DNA from 2 places in the Deinococcus soli (ex Cha et al. 2016) genome. Region 1 is predicted to be linked to the other one. Evidence: riboswitches for the same ligand, from Rfam matches in the RefSeq annotation. Region 1 holds a riboswitch; the other holds the start of a gene.
What was found. A riboswitch is a leader RNA that binds a small molecule or an ion and turns the genes downstream of it on or off. The one in region 1 is predicted to bind thiamine pyrophosphate.

Region 1 (8,247 bases):
CGCTGGTGTCGTTCTGAACGCGCCCCGGCCCAGAGCGGGCAGCCTGCCGTGGCCGGTTGCGGCGGTGGTGGGCGTGATCGGCGGCATCCTGCTGGCGCTGGGGCAGGCGTGGGGCGTGGCGGCGCTGCTGGCCGGCGCGGGGCTGGTGCTGTGGCACGCCCGGCCGGTCCTACTGGCGCTGGTCGCGCTGGGCGGCGCGGCGGGCTGGGCGTCCGCGCACGCGGTGCTGACCCGCCCGAACCTCCTGACGCCGTGGTTCGGGGCGCAGGTGACGGTGCAGGGCGACTGGGACGGGCAGTTCCTGACCCTGCGGGACCCGCCCGCCCGCGTGACGCTGGCGCCGAAGCCCACGCAGGGGCCGGGGCGGCTGCGGGTGTCGGGCCGCCTGCTCGCCCCGGAGGGCCGCCGCACGCCGGGCGGGTTCGATCAGGCCGCGTGGTTCCGCGCGCAGGGGGGCCTGCTGAGCGTCATGCCGGGCGGCGCGCTCGTGGGCGCGCGGGTGCGGGAGTTCCAGCCGCAGGGCGGTCTGCGCGGCTGGTTCCGCCGGGGCCTGACCACGGGCCTGACCGAGCGGCAGGGCGCGCTGATGCAGGCCATCGAACTGGGCGACCGTGGGGACATCAGCCGCGAGCAGTTCAGCGAGGGTGAGGCCGTGCGGGACGCGTTCGCGCGGGCGGGGCTGGCGCACCTGATGGCGCTGTCCGGGCAGAACGTGGCGATCCTGACCGGTGCGCTGATCCTGCTGCTGACGCGGCTGGGCGCGGCCCCCGCGTGGCGGTTCGGGCTGCCGGTGCTGCTGCTCGGGCCGTACCTGCTGCTCGTGCAGTCCTCGGCGAGCATCACGCGGGCTGTACTGATGGGCGGCGCGGTGCTGCTGGCCCTGGCGCTGGGGCGCGGGCGGCCCGACCCGACCGGCGTGATCGCGCTGGCGGCGCTGGCGTGCCTGCTGCTGTTCCCGCTGTGGCTGACAGACGTAGGCTTCCAGCTGTCGTTCCTGGCGGTGCTGGCCCTGACGCAGTCCGACCGGGTGGCGGGACGGCTGCCGGAACGCTGGCCGCGCTGGCTGCGGCTGGGTCTCGCGGCGACCCTGCTGGCCGAGGCCGGGACGCTGCCAGTCATCGCGGGAACGTTCGGGCAGGTGCCGCTCGTGGGCCTGCCCGCGAACCTGCTGGCCGGGGCGATCATGGCCCTACTGGTCCCGCTGGGGTTCCTGGCGGGACTGCTGGGGCCGCTGGCCCTGCCGCTGAACGTGGTCAATGGCGTGCTGGCCGACGCGCTGCTGCTGGTCGCCCGGACCTTCGGGCAGGCCCCGGTCCTGAGCTGGGGGCAGGTGGGCGTGGGAGGACTGCTGGCGTACGGCGCGGCCGTGCTGGCCGGGTGGCTGTGGCTGCTGGGCCGCGTCCGCGCGCCCGCCGCGCTGGGCACGTGGCTGGCCTGCCTGCTGCTGACGACCCTGCCGGGACGACTGCACCCCGCGCGGGAGGTGGTCTTTCTGGATGTCGGGCAGGGGGACAGCACCCTGATCCGCCTGCCCCACCTGACGGTCCTCGTGGACGCCGGGGGTTCGGTGGGCAGTGACTACGACGTGGGCGCGCACACGGTCGTGCCCACCCTGCGGGCCCTGGGCGTGCGGAAACTGGACGTGCTCGTCGCCACGCACGCGGACACCGACCATATCGAGGGCGCCGCGAGCGTGCTGCGGCAGCTGCCGGTCGGGGAGGTCTGGATCGGGCAGCGCAAGACGGACGATCCGGTCCTGACCGCCGTGCTGCTGGCCGCGCAGGAGAGGCGCGTGCCGGTGCGCGAGGTTCGCCGGGGCGATCAGGTCACCTCCGACGGCGCCTCCCTGACCGTCCTGTGGCCCGCCGGGACCGCGTGGTCCACCGAGGACAACGACAACAGCGTCGCCCTGCGCCTGGAGTCGCGCGGGTGGCGGGCCGCGTTCCTGGGCGACCTCGCGGACCTCACCGAGGAGCGGCTGGGCGCCGGACCGCTGGACCTCCTGAAGGCCGCGCACCACGGCAGCCGCCACAGCACCGGCGCGGCCCTCCTGGGGCAGACCAGCCCCGCCGACACCGTGATCAGCGTGGGACGGAACACCTACGGGCACCCTCACCAGGACGTGCTGACCCGCCTGGCGCAGGTCCACTCGCGGGCGTGGCGCACCGATCAGCTGGGCACGATCCGCTGGCCTGTGCCGTGAGTGGGGGGTGGGGTGGTGGCAGTGGGTTGTGGGGTGCAGGCATGGGTCTGTTCCCACAACCTGCACCCCACAGCCCACAACCCCGCTTCAGTCGGCGGCGCTGACCTCGATCTTCTCGGCGCGCGGGGCGAGTCCGGTGCGGCCCTTCAGGGGCCGTTCGGGCAGGGCGATGGTCGCCAGGAACGCGAGGCCCACGAGCACGGCGGACACCAGGAACACCTGATCGATCGCGCCGGCCATGACGCCGCGCAGGGCATCCAGGATGGGCTGGAGCAGGTTCGCGTCGCCCAGTTGGCCCAGGCCCGCGCCGAGCTGCGCGGTGGCCTGCGGGCTGGTCAGCAGGTTCGGGTTGGCGATGGCATCCTGCACGGGGGCGGGCAGCGTGCGGGCCTGTTCGGGCAGCTGCGCGGCGAGGTTGGCGTTCAGGTGGGCGTTCACGAGCGCGCCGAACAGGCTGACGGCCAGGGTGCCGCCGATCTGCCGGAAGAACTGGTTGCCGCTGGTGGCGCTGCCCAGCTGTTCGCGCGGCGCGGCGTTCTGCACCGCCAGGGTCAGCTGGCTGTTCACGGGACCCAGGCCCAGACCCAGCAGGACCATGATGCCCACGGCGATCAGGATGGGGGTCGCGGTGCCCAGCGTACTGGCGAGCAGGAGCGCGCCGGTGGCGACGATCCCGCCGATCAGGATGAGGGTCTTGTAACGGCCGGTGCGGCTGACGACCTGCCCGCTGAGGGTGCTGGTGAGGATCATGCCGAACATCAGCGGCGCGAGGGCCAGACCGCTGCCGCTGGCGCTGCTGCCGCGCACGCCCTGCATGTACAGCGGGAGGTACAGGATCGCGGCGTACATGCCGGCGCTCGTCAGGAAGCCCGCGAGGGACGCGATGGCGATGCCCCGGTCCTTCAGGAGGCGCAGGTCGAGGATGGGGCGTTCCTGGCGGGCGCTGTGCCACGCGTACGCGCCGAACGTGACCAGGGTGGCGGCCAGCAGCCCGAGGATGGGGGCGCTGCCCCAGGCGTACGTGCCGCCGCCCCACGAGAGCGCCAGGGTCAGGGTGGTGACGGACACACCCAGCAGCAGCGCGCCCAGGGCGTCGAAGTGGCCGCGGGCGCCAGGGGCGGGCAGGCGGAAGTACCGCCAGATGAAGTACGCGGCGAGCAGCGCGAAGGGCAGGTTCACGAAGAACACGCTGCGCCAGCCCAGGTGGTCGGTCAGGAAGCCCCCGACCAGCGGCCCCACGACGGAGCTGACGCCCCACACGGCGCCGGTGTAACCCTGGTAACGGCCGCGTTCGATGGGCGTGAACAGGTCGGCAATGGCGGTGAAGCTCATGGCCATCAGGGTGCCGCCGCCGATGCCCTGCACGGCCCGCAGGATGATCAGCTGCTCCATGTTCTGCACGAAGCCCAGCAGCACACTGCCGAGGGTGAACACGGCGATGCCGAGCAGGATCAGTGGGCGGCGGCCATAGCGGTCGCTGATGGTCCCGACGATGGGAATCGTGATGGTGGTCGCCAGGGAGTACGCGGTGAACGCCCAGGCGTACAGGTGGAAGCCGCCCAGGTCGCTGATGACGCGGGGCATGGCGCTGCCGACAACCGTGAGGTTGAGGCTGGACAGGAACAGCACAGTCAGGATGCCCACGAACGCGAGGATCTTCTCCCGTTCGTTCAGGCCGCTGTGTGTGGGCGCGGCAGGGGTGGGGGTCATTGCGGGTCTCCGGGAGTGGGGCAGGGGGCGTGCAGGGCGGCGTCCAGGGCGGCCAGCGCGGTCAGCGCCGCCTGCACGCGCTCGGGGGGCAGGTGCCCGAAGTGCGCGTGGACGATGTCCTGCGCGACCGCGCGGGTACGGGCGCGGGTGGCCTGCCCGTCGGGCGTGAGTTCCAGGCGCTGCACCCGCAGGTCGCTGGGGTCGGTGACGCGGCGCACCAAGCCCGCCTGGACGAGCTTGGTGACCATGCGGGTCACGGTGGGCGCGGGGAGATTCTGAGCCTGCGCCACGGCGCCGGGCGTGTCGGCGCCGTCCATGACGCTGGCCAGCACAAGCAGTTCCTTGGTGTTCAGGCCCAGCGCGGTTTCCAGCGGCTCGTCCAGGACGTGGTGCACGCGCCGGGACAGCCGCAGGATCAGCCGGACGAGGCCGTACAGGTCGTCCACGACTGGGGTGGGGGTGAGGGTGGGACTTCCGTTCATTTCAGATGGAAGTATTTCAAATGGAAGGAGTTCTCGCCAGTGAGCAAGTGTTCATCCAGCGGGAACACCACAGGTCACACTTCAGGGGGCGACCGCGCTGACAGGTTCTCACTCCGCTCGTTTCATACGGGATGCAAGTGACTCGCTTCCAATGCGGTCACGGTCCGTTGTCCCCTCTCCCCCTGTGGGAGAGGGAGGGAGGAGCGAGGCGACGGAAGGGTGAGGGGCCACCGGGCGACTCCGAATGACGTGGCATCACTTGAATCCCGTATCAGAGGCCTTGAGGACATCCCTCAACGCCTCTGAAACCCACCGTCAGTGCTCGGCCAGCGGCACGCCCCTCACGGCCGCCCAGCCGTCCAGCATCTCCGAGAGGCGCACCCCGCCGCGCAGATGCGCGTCCAGCACGCCCGGCAGCCACGGCAGGGCGTCCCCCGGCAGGGCGTGCGGGTCGAACCACCCGACCTCGGAGGTCTTCTCCAGTGGTGTGGGCTCGCCCGCCCAGTCGCAGGTCAGGAAGAACACGTCCAGGCCCCCCATGCCGTCCAGGTCGTAGCGGCAGGCTCCCAGGCAGGTCAGGGCCGCCGGGTTCACGCGCAGGCCCACCTCCTCCAGCCCCTCGCGGGCCGCCGCCTGCGCCAGCGTCTCCCCCACCTCCACGTGCCCGCCCGGCAGGCCCCACAGCCCATCGGCGTACGACGACCCGGAGCGGCGGCCCAGCAGCACCCGCCCCGCATGGTCCTGCACGATCAGCCACGCCACCAGATGAAACGTCACGCGATCACCCGGGCCTCGCGCACGTCGCGCAACTGCTCGGTCAGGCGCGCCCCGCGCCGCAGGTGGGCGTCCAGCAGCGGCGCGATCCACGGCAGGGCGTCCGGGGGCAGCGCGTCGGGGGCAAACCAGGCGACCTCGGAGGTCTTGTGGAGCGGCTGCGGCTCGCCCTGCCAGAACCGCGCGCGGAACAGGAAATCCGTGCCCTGCGCGCCGTCCACCTCATAGCGGCGCACACCCAGCAGGGACAGCCCGGCCGGGTCGAGGGTCAGGCCCATCTCCTCCCAGACCTCGCGCGCGGCCGCCTCGGGCAGACCCTCGCCGCGCTCCACGCCGCCACCCGGCAGGCCCCACAGGCCATGCCCGTACGCCGAGCCGTCCCGGCGCCCGAGCAGCACGCGGCCCCCCTCATCCTGCATGACCACCCACACGAGCAGATTCCGCATGGCCCAGGGTGGCACGCGCCGCGCCCCGCAACCGCAACCGGTAACGCAGGACACCCCCAGCGCGGCGGCCTGCGCTATCCTCGTGCGTGCGTCACCGGGGGTGCCTGCCGAGATCGGCGGGCTGAGACTTACCCCAGGAACCTGATCCGGGTCATTCCGGCGGAGGGAGCGTGACCGGCCGCCCACACCCGTGGCGTAGGCCCACCGCTTCCCCTCGTGACGCGAGGGGACTTTCCTATGCGTACCACACTGACTGTACTTGCCGCACTCGCCGTCGCCAGCGCCTCCAGCGCCCAGACCACCCCAGCACAGACCACCCTGACCGTCATCACGCACGACTCGTTCGACGTGGACAAGAAACTCATCGCCGCGTTCGAGACGCAGAACCGGGCCAAGGTGCGCTTCATCAAGGGCGGCGACGCCGGGGAACTTCTGAACCGCCTGATCCTCACCCGCCGCGCCCCCATCGGCGACGTGGTGTACGGCCTGGACAACAGCCTGCTGCCCCGCGCCCGGCAGGCCGGTATTCTCCAGCCGTACAGGAGCCCCGCGCTGTCCCGCGTGCCCGCCGCGTACCGCCTGGGCGACGACGGCCTGCTGAACACCGTCGATTACGGCTTCGTGGCCCTGAACTACGACCGCGCGTGGTTCGAGAAGAACAAGGTCGCACTGCCCAAAACCCTCGACGACCTGAAAACCCCCGCCTACGCCAAACTCACGGTCGTGCAGAGTCCCGCCACGAGCAGCCCCGGCCTCGCGTTCCTGCTGGCCACCGTCAACCACTACGGCGAGGCGGGCGCGTGGCAGTGGTGGCGCGCCGCCCGCGCGGGCGGCATGAAAGTCACGCGCGGCTGGAGTGACGCGTACTACAAGGACTTCACCAAGAACGGCGGCAGGTACCCCATCGTGCTGTCCTACGCCAGTAGCCCCGCCGCGGAAGTCTTCTACGCCGACGGTTTCAACCCCGCCAAACTTCCCGCGCAGGCCCCCACCGCCAACCTGTTCCTGCCCGGCAGCACCTACACGCAGCTGGAAGGCGTGGGCATCCTGAAAGGCACCAAACAGGCCGCCCTCGCCCGGAAATTCGTGGACTTCATGCTGAGCGCCCCCGTCCAGACCGACATCCCCACCCGCATGTGGATCTACCCCGCCGTGAAGGGCACCCCCCTGAACCCCGTGTTCACCTTCGCGCAGCAGCCCCAGGCCGCCACCGTGAAAGCCGACATTGCCGCCAACCCCCAGCGCCTCGTGGACGCGTGGGTCACGCAGGTGCTGCGCGCGCGGTGAGGGGAGTGGGGAGTGGGAAGTAGGAAGTGGGAACACAGGCTGCTGCGCAGGACCCCTCAGTCAGCTGCGCTGACAGCTCCCCTCCCTGCGGGCTCTGCGAGTCAAGGGGAGCCTGCACACACGCTTTCGCCTGAGCTGAAAAAGTAGAACCTGCCGACATGCACCAAGCCTTCCTGCCCCTCTACCGTCATGGCCCACGAGCCGTCGTGCGCGAAGCGCGCGGGCCATCGGCGATGCCGGAGGATGGCGTCGAGGCCGGACACGTCACCGCCCCAAGAAAGCCCGCCGCGTCAGTCGAATCTCTTGCCGAGCGCAGCGACTGCTCCCCCGTCCCCCCTGGGGAAGGGGGCTGGGGGGTGGGGCAGCCCGCCGCAGGCGCCCTCCAATGAACAGCACGAAACTCCAGGGCTGGCTCCTCGCCCTGCCCGGCCTGATCTTCGTGGCACTCTGCCTCGTCCTCCCCCTGGCCAGAACGCTGCGCGAGGGTGGCGTGACCCTGGACGTGTGGCGTGACCCGTACTTTCAGGGTCGCCTCGCGTGGACCCTGACGCAGGCGAGCGTGACGGCGGGCGTGGCGGCGTTGATCGGGGTGCCGCTGGCGTTTCTGCTGTCGCGGTTCGAGGTGCGGGGGAAGGGGTTGTTCCTGCGCCTGCTGTTGTTGCCGTTCGTGACGCCGACGCTGGTGGCGGTGCTGGGGCTGAGTGCATTGCTGGGCCCGCAGGGGTGGGTGACGCGCCTGACCGGGGTGGACCTGAGTGACACGCCGACGTTGCTGGTGCTGGGGAACCTGTTCTTCAACGTGCCGGTGCTGGTGCGCCTGAGTTACGCGGGGTTCGCGCGGGTGCCGGGGAACGTGGTGGGGGCGGCGCGGTCGCTGGGGGCGTCGGCGTGGCGGGCGGCGCTGGGCGTGGCGTTGCCCTTAGCGCTACCGGGGGTGCTGGCGGGGGTGGTGCTGGTGTTCCTGTACTCGGCGTTGAGTTTCGGGTTGCCGCTGGCGCTGGGCGGCGAGCGGTTCGCGACGCTGGAGGTGGAGATCTACACGCTGACGGCGCTGCAGCTGCGCCTGTCGGAGGCGAGTGCCCTGATCGTGGGCCAGCTGGGCTTCACGCTGCTGGCGACCTGGGCGTACGTGGCGCTGTCGCGGGGTGGAGTGGGGGTTCCGTCGGGTGGCCTGCCGCGCGCGCGGGGCGGGGCGCGGGCCGCGCTGCTGGGGCTGGGTGGGGTGGTGACGCTCGTGTGCTTCGCGCCGCTGGTCGCGGTGGTGGTGCGGGGCGTGCTGGGCACGTCGGGGTTCACGCTGGCGTACTGGCAGGGCGTACTGGCGGACGAAGCGACGCCGCTGCTC
Region 2 (8,247 bases), 820 kb from region 1:
GCGCGAGGAACGCCACATCCGCGAGCGCGTCGTGCAGATCGTCCGCGAGGCCGAAGCCCTCCCGTAACCCACCCCCACCCCAGCGCGCCGCCCGGCACTGGATTCCGGGCGGCGCGCTGCGCTGTTCATCCGGATTCCGCCTGTTTCGTTGACAACCCTGAACCACACCGGGTTGCCAGCTCCACGACCGGAACGCGTTTCTCTCCTTCTCGCTCTGCTCCGCAGCTCTCCGAGTCCGCTCGGATTGAACGGCTTTGCAGGCCATTTAACCGGAGTCCGTCTCACTCCTCGTACAGTTCGCCCGTGCGGGGCACCAGCGTCCAGTCGGTCACCCCCCAGCCCTGCGCGCCGCGCGCGAGGTTCACGATCATCGTGAAGCGCTCCCCGTTCACGTACTCGCTGTCGGTCTTCGCGTCCGTGAAGCCCACCGTGGTCGTCATGACCGCCTGCGCCCGCGTGGGCGTGTCCGTCAGCAGCCGCACGGAACTGAACGTGAAGTTCCCCAGCCGCGTCAGCGCGAACGCCTCCTGGCCCTTCCAGCCCGCCAGCCACGGCTGCGCGCGGGTCACGGCCGCCTGCACGCGCCGCTTCACCTCCGCCTGCTGCTCGGGCGTGCGCTTCACGTCCCGGAACTGCGCCGCCACGTGCCCCGCCAGCGCACTCAGGTCGCCCAGCAGGCGCGCCGTGACGCCCAGCGGTTCGTCCTTCAGTTCCGTCATCCCGCCCGCCGACACCCGCACCGGCAGGTAGCGGACGCTGCCGCTGCGCGCGTCCCGCAGCAGCGCGTCGTCCCGGCCCGACGCGCGGCGCACCGTGGTGGTCGGCCACACCGGCACGACCGGTTCCCCGTACCCGTCGCGGGTCACCGGTACCGACAGCAGTACGGGCCCCGCCATCACCTCTGAGCCCTGCGCGCGGTACAGGCGCAGCGTCGCCCCCTCTTTGCCGATCACCTGCCCCAGGTACGCCCGTACGCCCGGCGCGAGGAAGGCCCCGCCGATCCCACTGCGCCTCGCGTCCGCGTTCACCCCGGCCCGCGTGGGCCAGTCCCACATCCCGACATCCGACATGTCCTGCTGGATATCCGGCCCGTAGTTCGCCAGCCACGCCGCGAACGGTGCCTCCAGGCCGCGCGCCCACCCGTCCGCCGCGTCCGCCCCGCGCGTCAGCACCCGCGCCGCGTACTCCACCAGCACCCCACCGCTGAACCGCTCGTCCTCCGGCGCCGTCAGCGCGTACGCCTCCATGAATGCCGGGAACGCCCGCGTGTTCTCCACGAACCGCGCCCCGCCCGGCGTGGGCAGCAGCGAGTACACCACGGGCAGCGGCGCACTCTCCGCGAAACTCATCCCGTACCCGTACGCGAAGCGCCAGTCCGACCCGACCAGTTCCAGCGGCCCCCTGCCGTCCAGCTGCCGCGCCTCCAGCGTGTCACTGTGCGCACTGAACGCCGTCAGCAGCTTGCGGGGCGGGCTGGTCAGCGAGTACAGGTGATGCGTGAAACAGCAGTGCGCGCCGCCCGAGAAGCCCGAGAGGAGCACCTCCGGCACGCCGTCCCCCGTCACGTCCCGGCACCAGTCCACGCCCACCATCGTGTCCGTGACCGTCGCGTACGTCACGCCCGCCCGCGACAGGGTCACGCGGTCCTCCGGGTCGCCGAAGCCGTTCTCCACGGTTTTCACGGTGTACGCCCCGCAGGTGCTCAGGGTCGTTTTCAATGGCTGGGCATTCTGGGCATGACCAGGGGACAGGAGCAGCAGGGCGGGCAGGGACAGGAGCAGCAGGGCGCGATTCATGGAAACCTCCGGGACGTGGGACTCTCTGGCCTCATCTTCACCCGTCTGGACGGGGAAGGCCACCCCTGCTGTCGTGCGGGGCGCGGGCGGTGTACACTCGCCGCACAGTCACCAGGGGTGCCGACCGTCAACAGCGTCGGCTGAGAGAACACCGTGTTCAACCCTAGGAACCTGATCTGGTTCATACCAGCGGAGGGAGCGTGACGGGTGCCGAAACAGTTGTCGTGTTTCGCCCCCCTCCGACGCGTGAGGGGGGCGTTTTGTTGTTGCGAATCCACTGACCTGACCGACCCGACCTGACGGGCTGCCCTGCTGACAGCAGCCCCCACATCCGGACGCCCGCATGGGTGCCCGGCGGCCCCGTCCTGTTCCCAATTTCTTTGGAGTGCTCATGACCACCCTGACCCCACCCCTGACCGACCCCGCGACCGAAGCCCTGACGATTCTCGACCCGGAGTTGACCGCGCCGTTCCCGAACAGCGAGAAGGTGTACCTGAGCGGCACGCTGCACGCGGGCGTGCGGGTGCCCGCGCGGCGCATCCGGCAGTCGCCGACGCTGGAACGCGTGGGTGACCTGACCCGCACCGTCCCGAACCCGGCCCTGCTCGTGCCAGACACGAGCGGGCCGTACACGGACGCCCGCCTGAGCGTGGACCTGCGCGCCGGGCTGGGGCACGCGCGCCCCTGGCTGGCCGGGGACGCCCGGCTGGAACTGGCGCGGGAGCGGCACCACCCGGCGCTGGACGTCAGCGGCCCACTGCCGTTCCCGCGTGTGCCCCGGCCCCGCCGCGCCCGCCCCGGCGCAGGCATCACGCAGCTTCAGGCGGCGCGGCGCGGCGAGATCACCCCGGAGATGGAATTCGTCGCCCTGCGCGAGGCGCTGCGGCAGGAATCGGATTTCGACCTGACCCACCAGCACCCTGGGCAGGTCTTCGGGGCCGCCATCCCGCGTGAGATCACGCCGGAATTCGTCCGGTCGGAGGTCGCGCGGGGCCGCGCGGTGATCCCCGCGAACATCAACCACCCGGAACTGGAACCCACAATCATCGGGCGGAACTTCCGGGTGAAGATCAACGCGAACCTCGGGACCAGCATCGTGACCAGCTCCATCGAGGAGGAGGTCGGGAAGATGATCTGGGCCACCCGCTGGGGCGCGGACACGGTCATGGACCTCTCCACGGGTCGGCACATCCACCCCACCCGCGAGTGGATCGTCCGGAACAGCGCCGTGCCCGTGGGGACCGTGCCGATCTATCAGGCGCTGGAGAAGGTGGGCGGCGTGGCCGAGGACCTCACCTGGCACGTGTACCGCGACACGCTGATCGAGCAGGCCGAGCAGGGCGTGGACTACATGACCGTCCACGCGGGGGTGCGGCTGGCGCACCTGCCGCTGACCGCGCGGCGACGCACCGGGATCGTGTCGCGCGGCGGGAGCATCCTCGCGAAGTGGTGCCTCGCGCACCACCGCGAGAACTTCCTGCATACGCACTTTGCGGACATCTGCGAGATCCTCGCGGCCTACGACATCACCTTCAGCCTCGGGGACGGCCTGCGCCCCGGCAGCATCGAGGACGCGAACGACGCCGCGCAGTTCGCGGAACTGGACACCCTGGGCGAACTCACGCGCGTGGCGTGGGACCACGGCGTGCAGACCATGATCGAGGGCCCCGGCCACGTCCCCATGCAGCTCATCCGCGAGAACATGACCCGGCAGCTCGACGTGTGCCAGGAGGCGCCGTTCTACACGCTGGGGCCGCTCACGACCGACATCGCGCCCGGGTACGACCACATCACGTCCGCGATCGGCGCGGCGCAGATCGCGTGGTACGGCACCGCCATGCTCTGCTACGTCACGCCGAAGGAGCACCTGGGCCTCCCGGACCGGCAGGACGTGCGCGACGGCGTGATCGCGTACCGCATCGCCGCGCACGCCGCCGACCTCGCCAAGGGCCATCCCGGCGCGCAGGCCCGCGACAACGCCCTGAGCAAGGCCCGCTTCGAGTTCCGCTGGGAGGACCAGTTCAACCTGTCCCTGGACCCGCTGAAGGCCCGCGCGCTGCACGACGAGACGCTGCCCGCCGACGCGGCGAAGACCGCGCACTTCTGCTCCATGTGCGGCCCGCACTTCTGCTCCATGAAACTCAGCCACGACCTGCGCGCCCCCGACGTGCTGGCCGGACTGGAGGAGAAAGCCCGCGAGTTCCGCGCCCTGGGCGGCGAGGTGTACGTGCCTCGCCAGGAACAGGCACCGGAGGGAGAGGCGTGAACCTCGGTCGCCTGTACCTCGTCGCCACGCCCCGCGCCGGGCAGCCGGAACCCGAGTTCCTGGCGCGCCTTGAGGCTGCGCTGGACGGCGGCGTAGACACGCTGCAACTGCGCTGCAAGGACTGGGAGGCGGGGGCGTACATCGCACTCGGCGAGCGGGTGGCGGCGCTGGCCCGCGCGCGCGGCGTGCCCTTCTTCATCAACGACCGCGTGGACGTCGCCGCCGCGTGCGGCGCGGACGGCGTGCACCTGGGGCAGGGGGACCTGCCGCCCGCCTGGGCGCGCAGGCTCGCGCCGGGGCTGATGCTGGGCCGCAGCACGCACGCCCCCGCGCAGGCGCACGCCGCGCTGGCCGAGGCGCCCGCGTACATCGCCGCCGGGCCGGTCCACGCCACGCCCACCAAACCGGGCCGCGCGCCTGCCGGACTGGCCTACGTGCGCGCGGTGGCCGCGCTGAACCCGCCGCTGCCCTGGTACGCCATCGGCGGGATCGACGCCTCGAACGTCCACGAGGTGCTGGCGGCCGGGGCGACCCGCGTGGCGGTCGTCCGCGCCGTGCTGGACGCCCGCGACCCCCCGCAGGCCGCATCTGATCTGCTGGGGGCGCTGCGGGGGGTGCCCGCGTGACCCGACCCGCCACCCTGACCGTGAACGGCGAGGCGCGGCCCCTCACGCCCGGCCTGACCCTGCACGCCCTGCTGCGCGACCTGAACATCGACCCGGCGCGCGTCGCGGTGGGCGTGAACGACGACGTGTACCCCGGCGCCCGCGCGCCGCACCGCACCCTGGAGGCCGGAGATGTCATCGAGATCGTCCGCGTTATCGGGGGGGGCTGACCGTTCCGGGGCAGCGTGGGCCGTCAGGCCCTCTGCCCCCGAGCGGCGCGAGCAGGAACAGGTGCGGGTTCTGCGGACTGGAGAACCTGCGCGTCCATTCACCGGAGGTTCGTCATGAAGCAGAATCCGCACAGGCCCGACCCCTTCACCCTCGGCGGCAAAGTGTTCACCTCACGCCTGATGACCGGCACGGGGAAATTCACGGACTTCGGCGTGATGCGCGAGGCGCTCGCCGCGAGCGGGTCGCAGATCGTGACCGTCGCCATCCGCCGGGTCGAACTGCGGGCGCCGGGGCATGACGGCTTACTCGACGCGCTGGACTGGGACGCGCTGCAACTCCTGCCGAACACCGCCGGGTGCCGCACCGCCGACGAGGCGCTGCGCGTGGCGCGGCTGGCGCGCGTGGCGACCGGCGTGAACTGGATCAAGCTGGAGGTCATCCCCGACGCCCGCTACCTGCTGCCCGACCCGGTGGGCACGCTGCGCGCCGCCGAGGCGCTGGCCGCCGACGGGTTCACGGTGCTGCCGTACGTGCAGGCCGACGCGGTGCTGGCCCGCGCGCTGGAGGACGCCGGGTGCGCCGCCGTGATGCCCCTGGCGAGCCCCATCGGGTCCGGGCGGGGCCTGCGCAGCCCCGAGCTGCTGCGAACCGTGCTGGACGGCGCGCGCTTGCCCACCATCGTGGACGCGGGCCTGGGCGTCCCGAGCGACGCGGCGCAGGCGCTGGAACTCGGAGCAGACGCCGTGCTGGTGAACACCGCGATTGCCGAGGCGCGCGACCCGGTCGGCATGGCCCGCGCCTTCGCGCTGGGCGTGCAGGCGGGCCGCGCGGCGTTCCTGGCCGGACGCATGCCCGAACGCACGCACGCCAGCCCCAGCAGTCCGGCGGCGGGGGTGGTGCGCCTGCCCGACCCGGAAGTGCCGGTGTGACACGCACGCGGGAGGTGATCGTGGTGGGCGGCGGCCTGATCGGGTCGCTGGTGGCGTTCACGCTGCGACAGGCGGGTGCGGACGTGCTGGTGCTGGATGTGGACCGGCCGGGCGCGGCGTGGCGGGCGGCGGCAGGTCTCCTGACGCCGGACGGCGAGCGGCTGTGCGGCACGCCCCTGCACGCGGACGCGCTGGAGGGGCTGCGCCGCTGGCCCGCGCTGGCGGCGCAGCTGGAACGCTCTGGTGTGCCCGTTCACCTGCGCCCCGGCGTGGCCCGCGTGCTGCCCGGAGGTGGCCTGACCGGCACGCCGGGCGAGGGGAGCCTGCATCCACCGTCCGTGGTGCGCGCGGCCCGGCAGGGGCTGGAGGTGGTGGCCGCGCAGGTCCAGGCCCTCGGCCCGTCGGGCGGCGGGGTGCGGGTGCGGACGGACACGGGCGACTGGTTCGCCGGGCAGGTGATCCTCGCGGCGGGCGCGTGGAGCGGGGCGTTCGGCGTGCCGGTGGGGGCGCAGCAGGGGCAGGCGCTGCTGCTGCGCGGCGCTCCGGGCGTGGGCGCGTGGTACGGTCCGCCCGCGCGGGGGTTTTCCCGCTACGCGCTGTCCCGCCCGGACGGCCTGTACGTCGGCGCGACCAGCCGCGACACGTGGGCCACCACACCCGACGCCCACGCGGCCCGCTGGCTGCGTGGGGCCGCCCGGACGCTCGTGCCCGGCGCAGACGGGGCGGAGGTCGCCGCGCACCTCGTGGGCCTGCGGCCGGTCACGCCGGACTGTCTGCCGCTGGTGGGGCTGCACCCGACCCTGCCGGGCGTACTCGTCGCGGCGGGGCACGGGCGGCACGGGGCGCTGCTGGCCCCGGTCACGGCGGCGCGGGTGCTGGCGCTGGCGGAACGCGGGGTGAGTGCATGACGGTGCCCGTTGCGCTCACCATCGCCGGGTCGGATTCCGGTGGCGGGGCGGGCGTCCAGGCGGACCTGAAGACCTTCGAGGCGCACGGCGTGTACGGCACGAGCGTCCTGACGCTGATCACCGCGCAGAACACGCGGGGTGTGCAGGCCGCGTACCCGCTGCCGCCGGAGCTGGTGGCGGCGCAGCTGCGGGCCGTGCTGGACGATTTCCCGGTCGCGGCAGTGAAGACGGGTGCGCTGGGCAACGCGGGGCTGGTGCGCGCGGTGGCGGACGCCCTGCGCGGACGGAATCTGCCGCTGGTCGTCGATCCGGTCATGCTCGCCAAGAGCGGGGACGCCCTGCTGGACGGGGGCGCCCTGCACGCCCTGCGGGACGAACTGCTGCCCCTGGCGACGCTGGTCACCCCGAACGTGCCCGAGTGGGCGGCGCTGCGCGCGGCGGGCGTGCCGGACACCACGCCGCTGCTCCTGAAGGGTGGGCACGCGCCCGGCGAGACCGTCACCGACGAGCTGCGCGCCCACGGGCACCACCTCACACTGCGGGCGGCGCGGCAGCCCACGCGGCACACGCACGGCACGGGCTGCACGCTGTCGGCGGCGATCACCGCGAACCTCGCGCGCGGTCTGGCCCTGCCGGACGCCGTACGGGCGGCGCACGCATACCTTCAGGCCGCAATTCTCGCTGCTCCCGGCCTGGGCGCAGGATACGGGCCGCTGGGGCACCGGGCGGCCGGGCTGACCCTGCAATCCACCCCACATCCAACCTAACGCTCGTTAGGTACACTGGGGACAAGTCCCCATCCGGAGGTTGTCCCCATGACCCACCCCACCCCCGCCCAGACCGGTATCACACCCGGCGAAACCGCCGAGCAGCACGCCCACTTCGAGGCCCGAATCGCCCGCGGCGAGAAGATCGAGGCCGGTGACTGGATGCCCGCCGAGTACCGCCGCCAGCTCATCCGCATGATCAGCCAGCATGCCCACAGCGAGGTCGTCGGCATGCTCCCCGAAGGCGAATGGATCACCCGCGCGCCCAGCCTGAAACGCAAGACCATCCTCATGGCGAAAGTCCAGGACGAGGCCGGGCACGGCCAGTACCTCTACCACGCCGCCGAAACGCTCGGCGCCACCCGCGAGGACATGCTCCAGGCCCTCCTGAGCGGCAAGGCCAAATACAGCAGCATCTTCAACTACCCCACCCACACCTGGGCGGACGTCGGCATGATCGGCTGGCTCGTGGACGGCGCCGCCATCAAGAACCAGACCATGCTCGCCGGGTGCAGCTACGGTCCGTACAGCCGCGCCATGGTCCGCATCTGCTCGGAAGAGACCTTCCACCACAAGCAGGGCAAGGAAATGATCGTCGCCTACGCCCAGGGCACCCCCGAACAGCGCGCCATGGCGCAGGACGCTTTAAATCGCTGGTGGTGGCCCGCCATGATGATGCTCGGCCCGCACGACGCCGACAGCCCCAACAGCGGCGTCCTCACGAAATGGGGCATCAAGCTCAAGA

Region 2: linked by a shared signal. The riboswitch ahead of thiC (phosphomethylpyrimidine synthase ThiC) and the one ahead of SY84_RS13870 (thiamine ABC transporter substrate-binding protein) in region 1 are both predicted to bind thiamine pyrophosphate.

Annotation. Positions count from the first base shown of each region.
Region 1 covers NZ_CP011389.1:2,856,551-2,864,797, reverse strand. The annotation lists gene SY84_RS13900 (ComEA family DNA-binding protein) at 1-17, shown strand, start outside; gene SY84_RS13895 (DNA internalization-related competence protein ComEC/Rec2) at 65-2,203, shown strand; gene SY84_RS13890 (MDR family MFS transporter) at 2,291-3,913, opposite strand; gene SY84_RS13885 (MarR family winged helix-turn-helix transcriptional regulator) at 3,910-4,395, opposite strand; gene SY84_RS13880 (NUDIX domain-containing protein) at 4,711-5,172, opposite strand; gene SY84_RS13875 (NUDIX domain-containing protein) at 5,169-5,615, opposite strand; TPP riboswitch at 5,702-5,801, shown strand; gene SY84_RS13870 (thiamine ABC transporter substrate-binding protein) at 5,853-6,902, shown strand; gene SY84_RS13865 (ABC transporter permease) at 7,288-8,247, shown strand, end outside.
Region 2 covers NZ_CP011389.1:2,032,202-2,040,448, forward strand. The annotation lists gene SY84_RS10060 (IclR family transcriptional regulator) at 1-67, shown strand, start outside; gene SY84_RS10065 (hypothetical protein) at 282-1,796, opposite strand; TPP riboswitch at 1,900-2,012, shown strand; gene thiC (phosphomethylpyrimidine synthase ThiC) at 2,188-4,062, shown strand; gene thiE (thiamine phosphate synthase) at 4,059-4,688, shown strand; gene thiS (sulfur carrier protein ThiS) at 4,685-4,897, shown strand; gene SY84_RS10085 (thiazole synthase) at 5,012-5,827, shown strand; gene SY84_RS10090 (NAD(P)/FAD-dependent oxidoreductase) at 5,824-6,735, shown strand; gene thiD (bifunctional hydroxymethylpyrimidine kinase/phosphomethylpyrimidine kinase) at 6,732-7,502, shown strand; gene paaA (1,2-phenylacetyl-CoA epoxidase subunit PaaA) at 7,551-8,247, shown strand, end outside.